Regions from separate parts of the Paraburkholderia sp. RL17-373-BIF-A genome, predicted to be linked through region 3. Evidence: riboswitches for the same ligand, from Rfam matches in the RefSeq annotation. Region 3 holds a riboswitch; each other region holds the start of a gene.
The links. Region 3 has a riboswitch for cobalamin ahead of cobW (cobalamin biosynthesis protein CobW). Riboswitches for the same ligand answer to the same signal wherever they lie in the genome.
Positions count from the first base shown of each region.

Region 1: it holds a riboswitch for cobalamin, as region 3 does, so the genes downstream of both, P0D80_RS44415 (TonB-dependent receptor domain-containing protein) here and cobW (cobalamin biosynthesis protein CobW) in region 3, are expected to answer to the same signal.
Region 2: it holds a riboswitch for cobalamin, as region 3 does, so the genes downstream of both, cobG (precorrin-3B synthase) here and cobW (cobalamin biosynthesis protein CobW) in region 3, are expected to answer to the same signal.
Region 4: it holds a riboswitch for cobalamin, as region 3 does, so the genes downstream of both, P0D80_RS24755 (CbtB domain-containing protein) here and cobW (cobalamin biosynthesis protein CobW) in region 3, are expected to answer to the same signal.

Region 1 is NZ_JARESO010000082.1:11,163-15,563, forward strand. It holds gene P0D80_RS44390 (SIMPL domain-containing protein) at 1-198, opposite strand, end outside; gene P0D80_RS44395 (EVE domain-containing protein) at 386-844, opposite strand; RNA gene ssrS (6S RNA) at 952-1,133, opposite strand; gene P0D80_RS44405 (cell division protein ZapA) at 1,260-1,574, opposite strand; gene P0D80_RS44410 (ATPase) at 1,571-1,927, opposite strand; cobalamin riboswitch at 2,135-2,391, shown strand; gene P0D80_RS44415 (TonB-dependent receptor domain-containing protein) at 2,483-4,375, shown strand.
Region 2 is NZ_JARESO010000042.1:26,707-31,107, forward strand. It holds gene cobJ (precorrin-3B C(17)-methyltransferase) at 1-62, opposite strand, end outside; gene P0D80_RS35090 (precorrin-2 C(20)-methyltransferase) at 50-781, opposite strand; gene P0D80_RS35095 (precorrin-8X methylmutase) at 782-1,408, opposite strand; gene cobG (precorrin-3B synthase) at 1,401-3,017, opposite strand; cobalamin riboswitch at 3,102-3,280, opposite strand; gene cbiE (precorrin-6y C5,15-methyltransferase (decarboxylating) subunit CbiE) at 3,365-4,401, shown strand, end outside.
Region 3 is NZ_JARESO010000078.1:4,885-9,285, reverse strand. It holds gene cobA (uroporphyrinogen-III C-methyltransferase) at 1-264, opposite strand, end outside; cobalamin riboswitch at 503-754, opposite strand; cobalamin riboswitch at 822-1,102, shown strand; gene cobW (cobalamin biosynthesis protein CobW) at 1,302-2,393, shown strand; gene cobN (cobaltochelatase subunit CobN) at 2,400-4,401, shown strand, end outside.
Region 4 is NZ_JARESO010000020.1:161,319-165,719, reverse strand. It holds gene P0D80_RS24760 (CbtA family protein) at 641-1,381, opposite strand; gene P0D80_RS24755 (CbtB domain-containing protein) at 1,393-1,614, opposite strand; adenosylcobalamin (AdoCbl) riboswitch at 1,617-1,770, opposite strand; gene P0D80_RS24750 (histidine phosphatase family protein) at 1,859-2,446, shown strand; gene P0D80_RS24745 (hypothetical protein) at 2,465-2,905, opposite strand; gene P0D80_RS24740 (alpha/beta hydrolase) at 2,972-3,976, opposite strand; gene P0D80_RS24735 (MFS transporter) at 3,996-4,401, opposite strand, start outside.

The DNA of each region.
Region 1 (4,401 bases), on a different contig from region 3:
TTCCTGCTCGTAGAACAGCGTGATATCGACGACGTCTTGCGGCACTTCCGCGCTGGCCTGCGCGTTGAGCGACAGCACGCCGGCCGGCTGATATTGCATGACGCCTTGCGCGCGTGCGACGGCCGGCGTCAGTGCGAGCGCGGCAGGCGCGGCGCAGACGAGAGCGAAAGCGAGTGCACGTGCGGTGTTTTTCGTCATTGTTGGACTCCTTGCTTGAACAGGTTGTGCACGATCGGGGCAAGCGCCGCGCAATGGCACGGCGTTTGCGAGTCCCGTTTTTGAGTCCGTTAGGCGCTTGTAACCTGAGCTTGGTTCCCCGGTTTGACGTTGCTTTAACGTTTGCGTGTGCATGAATACGCGTCGCGCATCCATCAGGCATGCAAGCTCAAGCGAGCCGCTTGGTAATGAAGCGCCATTCGGCTTCGGTCACCGGCGTGATCGACAGGCGGTTGCCTTTGGCGAGCACGCGCATGTCCTTGAGTTCGTCATGCTCGCGCAGCGCGGCGAGCGGAATCAGCGGGATCTTCTTCTTGAACACCACATCGACGAGCACCCAGCGCGGCGTTTCCTGCGACGACTTCGCGTCGTAATAGGGACTCTTCTTATCGAACTGCGTGGGGTCCGGATACGCGGTGGACGATACCTCGGCGATACCCGCGATGCCGGGCTCGGGACAGCTCGAGTGATAGAACAGCACACCGTCGCCGACCTGCATCATGTCGCGCATGAAATTGCGCGCCTGATAGTTGCGCACGCCGGTCCACGGCAACGTGCGATGCGGTGCGTTGGCGAGATGATCGATGCTTGCTTCGTCCGGTTCGGACTTCATTAGCCAGTAGCGCATGAATCGAATTGAACGTTAAGGGGTTGAAGATGCGGAGAAAATCGGCGTACAAAAAACAGCGCCCAAAGAAAAACGGCACCGAACCGAAGTCCGATGCCGTTCTAAATAAGGTCCCCGCCTTAGCCGCTAGGCCGGCATCCTGAACCGGGGGTTCAGAATTGGTCGCAGTTAGCAACACTTCGGGTACATCAGACAGAGTGACGCGCACACCCGTGCTACAAATTTCCGCAACCGTGCACATGGCATTGGTTCAAGGAATATATGACCTTGGCGAACCAGGCAGGGAAGCTAAACCGATGAAGCTGAACTACCGATTGAACTCAAACGTTTGCTGAATCTTGCACGTCTTGTGCTCACGCACTCCGTTTGAATCCGCCGCCGATCTCAGGACCGGCAGCACGATAACACACGACACTTACTGCATGCTGTACTGCTCAATCACAGTACCTAACTGTTCGTTCATTTGATGCATTGTACGCCGGATTTCTTCAGCGGGAAATGCTTCTCCGTGTCTCACGCTCGATTGCAGTCTAAGCAGTTCCGATGCCAGCGACAGCGCAGCCATGACAGCAATGCGGTCCGTGCCGCGCACGTTGCTGTTATTGCGGATCTTCGACATTTCGGCGTCGACGCGTGCGACCGCTTCGAGCAGCGCCGCTTCCGTTTCCGGCGAGCAGGCGAGGCGATAGGGCACGCCGAGAATCGATACTTCGATCTGCTTGGTGGTCATGCATTTTCTCCGTGGCGGGTCACGTCGCTCTCAGCTTCGACTTCATGCTGAGCCGGCTCGAGCAGATCGAGCTGGTTGTCCGGCTCGCTGTTCGCGCGGGCACGCGGCAGCTTCTCGAGAATCGCATTCAGGCGCACCTGTGCGTCGTCGATCTTCGCCGATAGCGCGTCGCGTTCCGCCTGCAGCGCGTTACGTTCCTCGCGCAGCATCGCAAGTTCCGTGCGCGTGGCTTCGACTTCGGCGCGCGATTGGGCGAGCTGCTCTTCGAGCGCGAGTCGCGCTTCATTGTGGCGTTGGCTGATCGCAATCAGCTTGCCGATATTCTGTGAAAGTGTTTCGAGTTCGGTGAGCATGTGCTGCGTCCTCTAAAGACATCGCATTTTAGCGCGGAATGTCGCAGGTTCCGACAATTGTCTCGTTTCGAGACGTAACAACATCGCTTTGTGCAGGCTTTTATCGACCATATGATGAAAAAGTACTCACGCGTCGGACAATAGCCTGCACTTAACAGAACAGACGGCCCACGGTCCCGGCATTATTGACGGACCCCGAGGCCGCTCCTAAACTTGCCGCACTCTGGTGCCCGCGTGCGCTTTTCAACGGCGCGCGCAGTTAAACGGGAAGCAGGGCGCGCCGTTCACGTGAACGCGTCAACCTGCGCTGCCCCCGCAACGGTAAGCGACCGCATTCGTCATGCAAGTCGATTCTGATCGCGTGTTGGAAGTTCAACTCGCGAGTGTGCCACTGCGCGTCACGCGTGGGAAGGCGGAATCGATGTGTCGCCAGCCCGGATACCGGCCAGAGGGAGAGGCACGTCACGCGCGAAAATGTTAAATACGCGGGCGCCTCGTTACGCATCGGCCTGCGGGGAAGCGGGCCGCGCACGCTATCCACAGGACTTTCATCCCATGCTGTCCCCCTTCGCCCGCGCGGCGTTGCTCGCCTTCGCGGGCCTGCCGATCGTCGTGCCTGCGCAAGCTGCTCCTTCATCTTCTTCTTCGTCCTCGGCGGCGGATTCATCGGCCGCCGTGCCGTCTTCGGCGGTGCTGTCGCCCGTGGTGGTGACCGCGGAGCGCGGGCCGCAAGCACTCGCCGATGCGATCCCGCAGACGTCGCTGTTCGATCAGCAGGATATCGCCGACACCACCGCGACCGATTTGCCCGGCCTCCTGCAACTCGCGCCCGGCGCGCAAATCTCGCGTACAGGTGGCCCTGGTTCGACGACCAGCCTCTATTTGCGCGGCGCGTCGTCGACGCAATCGCTGCTGCTGATCGACGGCGTGCGGGTCGATTCGGTGAGCCTGGGTGCGCCGCAACTCGCGCAGATTCCGCTCGACCAGATCGATCACGTCGAGGTGGTGAACGGCAACGTGTCGGCGTTGTACGGCTCGGGCGCGATTGGCGGCGTGGTGCAGGTATTCACGAAAGAGGGCGGTGACCACCCGCCGCGTTTCAATTTTTCGCTGGGCTACGGCAGCTATCACACGCAGACGCAGCAGGCAGGCGTGAACGGCGCATTGGATAAAGACGGCAAGACGACCTTCAGCATTTCGCTCGCGCGGTCGAAGGACGACGGCTTCTCGTCGCTCAATCCACGTGAGGCGCCCAACGCCAATCCGAATGCGAACGGCTATCTGAACGAGAGCATCTCGGCTTCGCTGCGCCACAAGTTCAACGACAAATGGGATGCCGGCGCCAGCTACTTCCAGTCGAACGGCAACAACAGCTACGACAATGCGTACGGCGTGCCGACCGATCTGAACAACCTGTACAGCAAAGTGCGCCAGGTCTCGGTGTTCGCGAACGGCAGGCTGACCGACTGGTGGACGACGCACTTCATCGTCGCCGAAGGTGACGACCGCAGCGTGTCGAATACCAACGGCGTGTACAACGGCCGCTTCGATACCGACAATCGCCAGTACACATGGCAGAACGATTTCGCGCTGGCCGCGCAGCAGAAGTTGCAGGTCGGCTATGAGCATCTCGATCAGAGCCTCGATTCGGATACGTTCGCGGCGCCCGACCGGCATGTGGATTCGGGTTTCGTCGGCTATACGGGGCGCTTCGGGCGCAACCAGATTCAGGCCAACGTGCGGCGCGACCAGTATTCCGATTTCGGCGGAGCGAACAGTTACTATCTCGGCTATGGCTTCGACATCACCGGCCATTGGAAGGTGACCGCAAGCTATTCGGATTCGTTTCGCGCGCCGAGCTTCGACGATCTGTACTATCCGTTCAGCGGCAATCCGTTGATCCAACCGGAGCGCAGCCATTCGATCGAAGCCGCGCTGCAGTACGCATCGAATGCGCTCGGCGTGATGCGCCTGACCGCATTCCAGACGCGCTACGCGAATCTGATTAACTATGAGCAGGTGACGCCCGGTATCTATCTGGCACAGAACGTCGGCCATGCAAAGGTGCAGGGGCTCGAAGGATCGTGGAGCGGCCATGTCGGCAAGACGGACGTGCGCGCGTCGGTGACGCTGCAAAATCCCGTCGACCTCGACAACGATGCCGACCTCGTGCGGCGTGCGCGGCGCTTCGGGGCGCTGACGGTGAACCGCAGCATCGCCGCGTGGCGCGTCGGCGGCGAGTGGATCGTGAGCGGCCCGAGCAATGACAGCAGCGGCAAGCTGGGCGGCTATGGCGTGGTGAATCTGTCGGCGCGCTACAACATCACGAAAGCATGGTACGTGGCCGCGCAAATCCAGAATCTGTTGGACAAGGACTATGAAACGGCCTACTCGTATAACTCGCCGCGGCGCGGTGCGTATCTCACGGTTGGTTGGCAGCAGCAGTGAGCGAGTCGCTTCGCTAAGGTCGTGCG
Region 2 (4,401 bases), on a different contig from region 3:
CGCGCCGTCGCCAACGCGCCCGTGCCGAGAATCACGATCGCGGGCGCGCTTATCCTTGCCATTTTTCCCCCGGCACCACGAGCAACGAGAAATACGGCGACGCCATCGGATCCACTTCGGCGAGCGGCACGATGCGTTGATTGCCCATCGTTGCGCGTTCGACGTAGAGCGCGCGGTCCGCGAGACCGAGTTCGCCGAGCACGCGCCGCACCTTGTCGAAGTTGCGGCCGAGTTTCATCACGACGGCGGCGTCGGCATCGGCGAGACGCCGGCGCAGTTCGTCTTCCGGCAACACGCCCGAGAGCACCGACAGGCTCTGGTTGCGATACACCAGCGGCGCGCCGAGCACGGCGGCGCCGCCGAGCATCGAGCAGACGCCGGGCACCACTTCGCTTTCGTAGCGCGCCGCAAGGCGGTCGTGCAGATACATGTACGAGCCGTAGAAGAACGGATCGCCCTCGCAGATCACCGCGACGTCGCGGCCCGCATCGAGGTGAGCGGCGACGACCTCCGCGGCGGTGTCGTAGAAGTCGGCGATGATCGCTTCATACGAAAGCGGCGGTTCGAGCGCCTCCGTCGTGACGGGATACACCAGCGGCAGATGCTGCTGCGCGTCGTGCAAGTGCGCCTCGATGATGCTGAACGCGTTGCCTTTCTTGCCCTTGGCGACGAAGTACGCGACCACCGGCGACGCCTTCAGCAAACGCAGCGCTTTCAGTGTGATGAGTTCCGGGTCGCCGGGGCCGACGCCGAGTCCGAACAAACGTCCTTGCGCCGTCATTTATTCGACCTCCGTGGCCAGCGCGTTCACCGCGGCTGCCGCCATCGCGCTGCCGCCGCGCCGGCCATGCACCACCACGTAGGGCACGCCGCGGCTGTCGTCCGCGAGCATGGCTTTGGATTCGGCCGCGCCGACAAAACCCACTGGAAAGCCGAGAATCAGCGCGGGTTTGGGCGCACCGGCGTCGAGCATATCGAGCAGATGAAAGAGGGCGGTCGGCGCATTGCCGATCACCACGACGCTGCCCCCCAGATGTGGCCGCCACAATTCGAGCGCCGCCGCCGAGCGTGTATTGCCGAGTTCGCGTGCGAGCGACGGCACGTCCGGATGCGCGAGCGTACAGATGACTTCGTTGTGCGCCGGCAGCCGCGCACGCGTGATGCCTTGCGCGACCATGCCGGCATCGCACAGGATCGGCGCGCCTTGCGCGAGCGCCGCGCGGCCCGCTGCGCCCGCGCCTGCGGACGATTGCAGATCGTCGATCACGTCGACCATGCCGCACGCGTGGATCACGCGCACCGCGAGTTTCTCGAGGTCGGCGGGAATGCGCGACAAGTCGGCCTCCGCGCGAATCGTCGCGAAGGATTGGCGATAGATCTCCTGACCGTCGCGAATGTAATCAAGCATCGGTGTCACTCCGGGCGAGGCGTTCGAGCATGTCGGCGGCCTGGCCGATTGTCAGTTGGCGCGCGACGCACTGGCCGAAACCGGGCTGGCCGTCGCGTCGATAAAGGTCATAGAGGCCGGGCGCGGCTCCGAGCAGCGTGTACGGTGCGCAATGCGCGGCGGCGCACGAGCGCGAGCAGCCGCTCAGATGCACGTCGACGTCCGCAGGCAGGCGGGCCGCGAGGCGCAGCGCGTCGGATTTGGTGTCGGCGAGGCCCTTCGCGCAGCCGGTTGATCCCGCGCACGCGATCAGGCGCGTGATGGCTTGCGCGGGATCGCAGGCGAGACCGAGCGTGTTTAGGGCGGACAGCACAGCCGGAACGGTATGCGTGGCGATGTCGGGTAGCAGCACGCTTTGCCAGGGTGTTAGGCGAAGCGTGCCGTTGCCGTGTTGTTGCGAAAGTGTCGCGAGGCCGTTAAGGGTATCGGCGTCGAGGCGTCCGAGCGACGGCTGGCCGCCGACGTGCCAGGTTTCGGGCACGCGTTGAGCGTGGGCGCCGAGGCGGAGTCTGGCGTCGGCTGGTGCAACGCGATGCCACTTGGCCAGCTTCGCGTTTTGCGTCAGCGGGAAGTCGAGATATCGCTGAGCGTGATGCAGTAACGCATCGACGGAATGCGCGGCTAGCAGATGGCGCATGCGCGTGGCGTCGGCGGCAGCGAGGTCGAGGAATGTGAGGAGCAGCGCGCGGACTAGTGCGGTGACTTGCGATGGAAGTATCGCGGCTAATGCGCCTGTGCCGTCTGCGTGGGGCTTGTCCGGTGCGATGCGCTCGTTGTGTGCTAAAGGGCCAGCAGACTCGCTAACAGGCGGACAACCCGCCAACCCGAACACGAACCGCACGCCATCCGCCTCTTGCGATGCCGCCAGCCACACGTCATGCGGATGATCCACTCTCGCGAGCCGCTCGCCGCCGTCCAGCAGCAGCGCGAATTTCGGCGATAGCGCCGCGAAACGCGCTTCGCTTTGTAGCATCGTGAGCAACTCGGCGCACAGCGGGCGCGTGTCGAACAGTGCGTACGGATCGCGTCCGGCAGCGGGGCTGATCATTACGTTGCGCACGTCGTCGGCTGCGGCTGCGGCTGCGGTTGCGGTTGCGGCGAGTGCGTCCGCAGCGCTCTCGCTCTCAGCTTCCGTATTCACTGCGTTCGCGATGGTTGCATCCGTCGCGTTCTCGCCTTCCGCATCCACGGCGTCCGCTATCCCCGTCTCCACAGCGTTATCCGCCACCGTCCTATCCGCAGCGTTCCCCGCGCCGGTCGCCGGCATCGGCCCGAGACCCGCATCGACCAAAGCCGCAATCAACGCCGCCTCGTCACCGTGCTTCACCCCACGCACCTGCACATTCGCCCGATTGGTCAGCCCGATCACCCCGGCCGCGTACCGCGCGCTGGCCTGCGCGATCGCCCGAGCCTGCGCCGCGCTCAACTCACCGCCGGGCAACTTGATCCGGCAAATCCCGCCGTCGCGCGCGGCGACGATGCGCAGCAGCCCCGGACACGCCGAGGGCCGCAGCGTGAGAGCCGCGTCGGACAAAACGGTGGAAGGCGAAGCTTGATTCAAGACGGACACCGGGTTTAGCGTCGCGCGACGGCCCGAGCAAGCCGCGAGGCGGGCATTGCTGCGGCATCGGTACACCCCGCCCGATGTTGGCTGGCACGAACAGTCTCGCCGGCAGGTCTCCTGGCTGGCAGGTCGTGGTCCGCCGCGGCCTTCCCGGTCGAACCAGTGGCGCGGAGCGCAGGCGGACTCGCTGCATACAGTTGCGGGGGCAGCCACAGCGGCACTGTGTTCCCTCTTCGGCCCCGAAGGGCACCGGCGGCTGTATTATGCCTTTTTTCGAACAGCACAACGAGGCTGGACGCTTTGATCGGCGTGGCACAGCGCATTATTTGAAGACACAGAATGAGGACGGATGCATGCCGGCGTGGCTGACGGTGGTGGGCATAGGTGACGACGGCTTCGCCGGTTTGGGAAGGCCCGCGCGGCGTGCTTTGCTGGAAGCATCAGTGGTGTACGGCGGCGAACGCCATCTGGCGATGCTGCCCGCGCGCCTCGCCGCGCGCCGTGCCGCGTGGCCGCGTCCGTTCGATCTCGCGCCGCTGCTCGCCGAGCGCGGTGGCGCCGTGTGCGTGCTGGCGAGCGGCGACCCGATGCTGTTCGGCGTCGGCGCGACGCTCGCGCGGCAATTGCCGGCGGGGGAGTTGCGGGTGCTGCCCGCGCCCTCGTCGTTGTCGCTCGCGGCCGCGCGCCTCGGCTGGCCGTTGCAGGACGTCGCGACGGTGTCGCTAGTGGGCCGGCCGTTGCCCACGCTGAACGCGCATCTGCACGACGGCGCGCGCCTGTTCGTGCTGAGCGCGGACGGCCGCACGCCCGCGGCGCTCGCGGAACTACTGAATGCACGCGGTTTCGGGGCGACCCGCATGAGCGTGCTGGAACACCTGGGCGGCGAGTTGGAACGGCGCATCGACGGCCGCGCGGATCAGTGGTCCGCGGCCGAGGTGGCCGCGCTGAACCTGATCGCGCTCGACTGCCGTGCCACTGAAGGCGCGCCGCGTCTGCCGCTGACCTGCGGTTTGCCCGACGACGCCTTTCGCCACGACGGCCAGTTGACCAAGCGGGACGTGCGCGCGATCACGCTCGCGCGCCTCGCGCCGACGCCGGGCGAATTGCTGTGGGACGTGGGCGCGGGCAGCGGCTCGATCGGCATCGAATGGATGCGCGCGCATGCCACCTGCCGCGCGATCGCTATTGAAGGACACGCGGAGCGGCAACGCTTTATCGAACACAATCGCGACGCGTTGGGCGTGCCGGGACTGCAACTCGTAGCGGGCCGCGCGCCTGAAGCGCTGCAGGGGTTGCCGGTGCCGGACGCCGTGTTCATCGGCGGCGGCGCGACGGCGCCGGGCGTGCTGGAGGCTTGCTGGGCCAGGCTGCGCGAAGGCGGCCGGCTGGT
Region 3 (4,401 bases):
GCCGCCTTTCAAACGCGCGACGCTGCGCCCGGCCCGCACATGTTCGAGCAACTGCGCGACGATGCCGTCCTGCGGCGTGGATGGATGGCCGCCGCGTTTGCCGACGTAGACGACGAGCGCGTCGGCGCGCGCGAACTGCAGCACCTCGGGATTCACCAGATCGTCGACCAGCACCACGTCGGCCTGCGCCAATGCACGGGTGGCCTTGATGGTCATGAGTTCGACGTCGCCGGGGCCGGCGCCGATCAGCCAGGCGCGGGTCATCGCGGCGTGCATGGCGAGCGCCATGTCGTGACAAGCGGAAAGGGGTAAAGCGCGGACGGTCGCCAGGCGGCGGACTTTGGGGTCATGCGGTACGACGGATTCAGGCACGGCGCAATGTGTGGCGCGTAGCGATTCCAGCCGGAATCCGCATACGTGGACACACTATGTCGTGCTTCAGCGCCTTCACATCCGTCCCTCGCGGATTCCGGCTGCCGGCGGCGCGATGTTGCCCTGAGGTTCGCCGCCTCCGCGTCTGGCCGGTATCCGGGCTGGCGGCCTCATGCGCTTTGCCTTCCCGTCCACATTCGCTGGAATGTGCTGGACAGTGGCATCGAAAAAACGCATGCGCGGCGCAAGACAACTCAAGATTGCGCCGCAGGTCGCTTACCGTTGCGGGGACAGCACAGGTTGAGCGCATGGAGCGCCGCCTGTTTCCCGTTTAACTGCACACGCGAATGCATGTGCGGGCACCAAACGCGCGCATACGATAGCACATGGCGCCCCGCCCGATAAGCGCTTGCGGCTTGCGGTTCCTTGACGGCACCGGGCCGCGGGCCTACACTCGCACGCACTTTGGTGCTCGTATGCGCGCTCGTGCGCATGCAGTTAAACGGGAAACAGGGTGCCCACCTGCCATGGATCGGGTCAACCTGTGCTGCCCCCGCAACGGTAAGCGAAATGTGGTGCTAAGTTCAGTTCATTAGCGCCGCGGAGCCGGCTTCGATGTCCACGCGCAAGGCCGCGTCGGCATATCACCACTGGGCGAGAAATCACTCGCCCGGGAAGGGGAAGCGGCGCTTTCGCCAGCCCGGATACCGGCCAGAATACGAAGGACGAACGCCGCGGGGATGCGGCGCTGCGTTCATGACCTCATTCCCGCTTTCTGTTTTTCTGTTGTCGCGGCAACGCCGTCGTTCGTCCCCGTGTTTTGTTATCGTCGTGGCTGGCCGGGCCTGTGCCTCGTTTTGCCCGGCGTAGGCAGATGGCCATACAGACACAGCGGCGTGCGCGTGCAACTCCTACGGATGGACCTCACGATGCAAACTCAAATGCGCAAGATCCCCGTCACCATCGTCACGGGCTTTCTCGGCAGCGGCAAGACCACGCTGCTGCGGCATATTCTTCAGCATGCGGGCGGCAAGCGCATCGCGGTGATCGTCAACGAGTTCGGCGAACTCGGCATCGACGGGGAAATCCTCAAGGGTTGCGGCATAGGTTGCGATGAAAACGGTGTCGAAACCGAAGGCCAACTGTATGAACTCGCGAACGGCTGCTTGTGCTGCACCGTGCAGGAAGAGTTTTTTCCGGTGATGGAAAAGCTCGTGGAACGCCGCGATCAGATCGATCACGTGCTGATCGAGACGTCGGGTCTCGCGTTGCCGAAGCCGCTGGTGCAGGCCTTCAACTGGCCGCAGATCAAGAACAGTTTCACCGTCGATGCCGTGGTCACCGTGGTGGACGGCCCGGCCGCCGCGAGCGGTCAGTTTGCCGACAACCCCGTCGCCGTGGATGCGCAACGCAAGGCCGATCCGAATCTCGATCACGAGTCGCCGTTGCACGAACTGTTTGAAGATCAGTTGTCCGCGGCCGATCTGGTGATTCTGAACAAGACGGATTTGCTCGACGACGCGCAGCAAAGCGCGGTTGAAGTGTTGCTCCGCGAGGAGATTCCGCCGCAAGTGAAGATCGTGCGCGCGCACATGGGGCAACTCGATCTGCACACGTTGCTGGGCCTCGAAGCGGCCTCGGAAGACACGATCCACTTGCGCCACGATCACCACGGTTCCGCCGACGACGCCGACCACCATCATGACGAATTCGACTCGGTGGTCGTGCAGGCGAATGTGTCGTCGCGCGAAGCGGTGATCGCTGCGTTGCAGCGTCTGGTCGAAACGAACACGATTTACCGCGTCAAAGGTTTCGCGGCGCTGCCGGGCGCGGCGATGCGTCTCGTGATCCAGGGCGTGGGCCGGCGCTTCGACAGCTATTTCGATCGACGCTGGCAGGCCGGCGAAAGCGGCCCGAGCCGCTTCGTGCTGATCGGCGAGGATCTCGATCAGGCCGCGTTGCAGCGCGCGTTCGACGCGGCGCTCGGCGTGCCGTCGAGCGCCGAAACGCAACAGGCGTAAGCGCTCATGCATCTGCTGCGTACCACGCCCGGCGGTTTTGTCGACGATACGCAAGGCGTGATCCGTATCGATCAGCAGCCCGCGGATATCGTGGTGCTCAGCTCCGCCGATACCACGCTGTCGCTGCTGGCGAGCGTTTTTCCGCGCCTGGGTGAGGGCTTCCCGAGCGTGCGGCTCGCGAACGTCACGTATTTGCGGCAATCGGCGTCGGTCGATTTCTATGTCGAAGACGTCTTGCAGCATGCACGCGTGGTGGTGGTCGATCACCTCGGCGGCGAGGCGTATTGGCCTTACGGCATCGAGCAGGTGGTGGCGCTCGCCGAGCGCAAGCAGCAGACGCTCGCGATGTTTTCCGGCGATCTGCAGGAAGATCCGAACCTGCTCGCGCGCAGCACCGCGAGCGCCGATCTGTGCCATCAGCTGTGGCGCTATCTGCGTGAAGGCGGCCCACAAAATGCCGAGGCGTTCCTGCGCTGTATCGCGCACCGTGTCTGCGGGTGGGGACGCGAACCGGCGCCGCCGCGCGCGTTGCCCGCCGCGACGCTCTACCATCCCGAGCGTGACACGCCGACGGTTGCCGATTGGCAGGCGCGCTGGCGGCGGGACGCGCCGGTCGCGGCGATCCTGTTCTACAAGGCGCATCTGCAGGCGGCCAATACGGCCGTGTTCGATGCGCTGATCGACGCGCTCGAATCGCAAGGTCTGAATCCGCTGCCGATCGCGATTACTTCGCTGAAAGATGCGATGAGCCGAGACGTCGTGCAGTCGCTGTGCGCGCAGCACGAGGTCGCGTTGGTGCTGAACACGACCGCCTTCGCCGCGTCCGCGATCGACGACCCCGAGCCACTTGCGCTCGCCGGCGACGCTCCGGTGTTCCAGGTGATCCTGAGCGGCGGCAATCGCGAGGATTGGGTCAAGGACAATCAAGGCCTCAATTCGCGCGATATCGCCATGCATATCGCGCTTCCGGAAGTGGATGGCCGCATCATCACGCGCGCGATCAGTTTCAAGGGACTCGCGTACCGTTGTCCTCACACTCAGGTCGACGTGGTGCGTTATCAGCCTGACGCCGAACGAGTGGGCTTTCTCGCTGAACTGAGCCGGCGCTGGTGCCGTCTGCGTTCATTCGATAACGCGGACAAGAAACTCGCGCTGATCCTCGCCAACTATCCGATGAGCGAAGGGCGCATCGGCAATGGCGTGGGCCTCGATACGCCCGCCTCGGTGGTCGGCATTCTGTCGATGCTGCGCGCCGAGGGCTATCGTCTCACCGACTTGCCCGCGAACGGCGACGCGTTGTTGAAGAAGCTCACCGAAGGCGTGACCAACGATCCGGTCGTGCGCGATCTGCGTCCCGCGCTGCAAAGCCTCGCGCTCGACGACTATCTCGGGCACTTCAATGCGTTGCCCGCCGAGGCGCGCCAGGCGCTGAACGCGCGTTGGGGTACGCCCGAACAGGACCCGACGCTGCGACGCGGCCGCTTCATGATCGCGGGCTGGCGCTGCGGACAGGTGTTCGTCGGCATTCAACCGTCGCGTTCGCGCGAACAGGGCGACTACGCGAGCTATCACGACGCCGAACTCGTGCCGCCGCATGCGTATCTGGCGTTCTATTTCTGGTTGCGTCACCAGTTCGGCATCGACGCAGTCGTGCATGTCGGCAAGCACGGCAATCTGGAATGGCTGCCCGGCAAGAGCGTCGCGTTGAGCGATGCCTGCTGGCCCGATCTGATTCTCGGGCCGATGCCGCATCTGTATCCATTCATCGTCAACGATCCGGGCGAGGGCAGCCAGGCAAAACGCCGCGCGCAGGCCGTCATCATCGATCACCTGATGCCGCCGCTCACGCGCGCCGAAAGTTACGGACCCTTGCAGGATCTCGAGCGCCAGGTCGACGAATATTATGAAGCGCTGATGGTCGACCCGCGCCGCTCGAAGCTGTTGCGGCGCACGATTCTGGCGACCATCGTCGAACATAAGCTGCATGAGGAGCTGAGTCTCGCGGCGC
Region 4 (4,401 bases), on a different contig from region 3:
CGGAAAGGGCAATCCAGGTTGTCCCAAAGGTTCATGCAGTGCCCCGGAAATCACACCCAGCGATATTCTGTCCAGTCAGCGCAGAAAAAAACTCGCACGAGGCGGGCCAAGGCAGCCATGCTTGGAACGCGCAGATACGACGGGGGTTGCTGAGGGAGCTGGATAGTCCTCAGGGACAAGTGACTTTGCAGACAGAAAGGGGGAACCGGATTCGCCCGGAAGGTTCACGCGATATGGTTGCGGGTACTAGCGCTGTCGCGCGGACATTTCTGTGGGTCGCTGCTCAAGGACTTCAATCCAAGTGCGTGCCGGGTGTAACGCGTCCCTTGCTGACGTGATGAAAGAAAGTCCAGTTGAGCCACGGCTAGGCGGCAATGTGGTCAAGTACTCTCCACGACAAACTGCCGGTTCAGCATCCTCTCGCCATCTGGTTGAAAGTATTCATTTGGGCGCAGTGTCGCGCGCGCAAAGTTATCAACAGAAATTGTTCGCAAGCCTGTGGATAACCACCCCACAACCGCCCCAACTCCTTGACGCAGAACCCTTCTTGACCACTGCGCGCAAAGCACGGAGAGCGAAGTGCGAGAGCAAGACGCGGAGCGCAACCACCAAACCTGTTGCGCTCACCAAATCCAAAGCATCAAACCGACTTCACCGCCGACCTTCCCCCCACCCGCATAAACGCACTCCGCTCAACCAGCGCCCCAAACAGCAGCCCGATCGTCGCCCACATAATCGCCTGCATGCCCAGCGCCGCGACGCGGAATTTCCACAGCAGCACCGCCGGGAAAGCCTCCGGCACTTCGTTGATCGTGGGCATCGACAACTGCACCGCGGCGATGATCACGATGAACACCGCCGCCCCCACAATCGAGCCGTTCCACGCGCCAAGCTTCATAGCCGCACGGCGCCGCACCTTGAGCGAAAACACCATCGCGGCCAGCGATATCGCAATCATCAGGAAGAACAAACCCGTCCGCGTCCCAATCGTTTCAGGGTCGCCGACCGAAGGCGGGTTCGCCGGATACTTCAGATTCGGCACGACCGCCAGCGCAATGAACGCGCCAAGCGCAAGCCACGCGGACAACGCGCGCGGGCTCAATGCGCCCACTCGTCCATAGGCGTACGCGAACACCAGCGAGAACAGCCCGCCGAATGCCGCGCCGTAAGTCACCACGCCAGTCAACAGGCCGATACCCCGCTGCGTATCGCGGCTCACAATCTCGGGTTCAGCGGCCTCGCCCTTCGCGGCGTCGGCTTTTTCTTCAAACGAAATCGCCTGATTCACCTGCGGCTCGCCCACCACCCGGGCAAAGCCGAACGTGAGCAGTCCCGCGGCGATGCCTGCAAGCATCCCGCGTACCAACAATTTACCAACCATGGTCGACTCCGTTAGTGGCAGGGAAAGCCGAGCAGATGGCGGCCGTCGTGCACGAACTCATGCACGTACATGCCCGGCACCAGCGAGGTGGCGCCCTGTTCCGCACCCACGAAGTAAAGCGCGAGCAACAACAGCAAACCGCCGAACACGACCCAGGGCAACAACTCGCGCAGCGGAATCGGCGTGGGTTGAGCAACAGGCTGGTTGGCGGGATCGAAAACAGCGTCGTTCATGATGGACATCTCCTGGGGTAACGCGCCCCGATAGTCATTGCAGAGGATTGGTGCGAAGCTCAGGTCTGGCTTTCGGCTTGTGCTGCCGATTACAGTGGCGCGACCGCGCCGGGCTCTCACCGGCTTCCGCGCTTCGCAGTCCCGCTATTCTACGCGCTAAACTTCGGCACCCGGCAACGCAAAACGTACGCTTCATCCCGCTCGCGTTCGCCTTCGGGGCGCGGCTTCACAGGACATGAACAGAATGGACACTCGGCTGTTACTGATCAGCCACGCATCGACCGCCGCCCAGCGCGCAGGCCGTTTTCCCGCCGACGACCCGCTCGACGCCCGCGGCCTCGCCGAAGCCCAAGCGGCGCGTACGCGTCTGGAGATCGCGGACGACGCGGACGCTTTCGTCAGCCCGGCCGCCTGCACGCGCGAGACGGCAGCCGCCCTGGGCCTCGCGGCATCGGTCGACGCCGGTCTGGCGGATATGAACTACGGCGCATGGCAGGGGCGGCGGTTGGCCGACCTCGCTGCCAAAGCGCCGCAAGACCTCGCCGCATGGGCGCGCGATCCCGACGCCGCGCCGCACGGCGGCGAGTCGTTCAGTCAACTCGTGAAACGGGTAGGAGAATGGCTCGACGCGCTAAACGGCGCGAAGGATCGTGCACCGAATCATGCGCTCGACGTGATCGCCGTCACCCATGCGCCGGTGCTCCGGGCAGCGATCGTGCATGCGCTAGGGGCATCGCCCGCCGTGTTTCCGCGCATTGAAATCGCGCCGCTTTCGATGATCGAGTTACGGCGCTCGTCGCGCGGCTGGACATGGTGGCCGGCGTCACACTAGCCACCTTCGTGCGGCGGCTTACTTACCCGACACCACCAGACGCAGCTTGTTCGAACCGGTCGGCGTCAGCGTGATGTCGGTCCGCTTGCCCTTCGCACCCAGATAAAAGTGCTGACGTCCCGGCGAATTCTGATCGTGCGTGGCGTCCGGCAGACACGACGCGATGTCCGCTGCGACTGCTTGCAGCGCGTCGGCATTCGAACCGGCGTCGTGATGCGGCGTCCAGCTGCATTGATACGCACCGCGGCTCGCCGAACATTGCGCGTCGTCGCCGTAAGGTTGCGCGACGCCCTTGCCATCGTCCGGCGTCAATGAAGCGAGCCCGCCAGGGGCGGCCGCGACGATCCGTTTCAGTGAGGTACACGGGCTAGGCGCATCGTCGCCATATGCGCTGCCGGTCAGCAACGCGCCTAGCGATGCAGCGGCAAGCGCGGTGGCAAGTATTCGGATTCTATTCATGTCGGCGCGGTCCTTGAAGTCACTCACAGGTATTAGCGCGGTAGCACGCTTCGTGCCCATGCGCACTCACAGCCCAGTACCAAACAAAGCCGCCAGCCCCTGCGCCGAAGCAAAAATCCCCTTGGCATCGTGCCCGACACCATCGATCACATACGTCCGGTGCTTCGCCAATCCTTCCGGATGCCGCAACGCCATATAGCGCGCATAAGCCAGCCCGCGCCCGAGCCGGTGTTCCCCTTGCGTCAGCGCGGCGCATGAACGGTCGAGCGCCGGATGCTGCGGATCGCAATCCGCGCCGCCGAGCAGCACGGTGACGTCACGCTGCGCGTAACGCGCTTCGAGCGCTGCGGCAGAAGCCGCGTCGCCCGCATAGCCCGGCAAATCCTCGAGCCCATATTTCCAGCGATTGAACGACGGACACATCGCCCGATCGAACGCCGCGAATTCGCCGGACGCAACCGGCCGCATCGCATCGAAGTACACATACGACGAAGGATTCGCGACCACGTAGCGCAGCGCGATGCCGCCCGCCGCGAGCGGCGCCTCGTCGCGCGCCACCACCGCATAGCGCTGCACGACTTGTGCGCCGCCTGAGTGCCCCGCGATCACCACTTCGGCAAGCGACGCGAACTGCTCGCGCGAAGCAAGCGTATGCAGAATGGCGTCGAGCACATCGAACGAACTGATCGGCGCGGGACCTTCCGCGTTCTCCCCGCCCATCCAGCTCGTCCAGTCCCAATGCAACGTGGACGGCGGCACCTCGTGCGCCTCGACATCCGCCGTCGCGAGAAACTGCGGCACGATCAGCAGCGTATCGGCCGCACTGCCGCCGGCGAGCGCGCACGAACGCTGCGCGAGTTCGAAATACGTGTCGCCGTTGCGCAGGCGGCCATGAATCAGAATCACGGCGCGTTGGACTTCGCGCGTCGGCGCTAGCCAGTCGCCGTTCGAAAACACGGGCACGGTGCCGCTGCCGGCTTGCGTCGTGACGCTCAGATGCCGGCTTGCGACAACAGCGACCGGATGTTCATTCGGCGCGCGTTCGTCGTCTGTGATGAAAGGCTGGGTCATGCAATAGGCTCGTGGTTGATCAATGGGTGGCGGGCCTCGCCGCCGCGCCGCCCGACATGCGTCCGGCGCGCGTGAAGTACACCATCGCGAGCGACACGAAGCCGGCAAAAATCAGGTAGAACGCGGGCGTGAGACTGCTGCCGGTCACGCGCGTCAAGGCGGTGATGGTGAGCGGCGCCATGCCGCCGAACAGCGTCACCGCGATGTTGTACGAGAGCGCCACGCCCGCCGAACGGCTGCGCACCGGGAACAATGTCGCGAGCATGCCGGGATGCGCACCGGACATTGCGGCGAGGAACACCGTGGCGATCATCTGCGCGATGAACAGATGCCCCGGCGTCGGGTTCGTCACGACGAAGTGATACAGCGGATACACGCAGAGCATCCACGCGATCACGATCGGATAGAACAGCCTGTACGCGCCA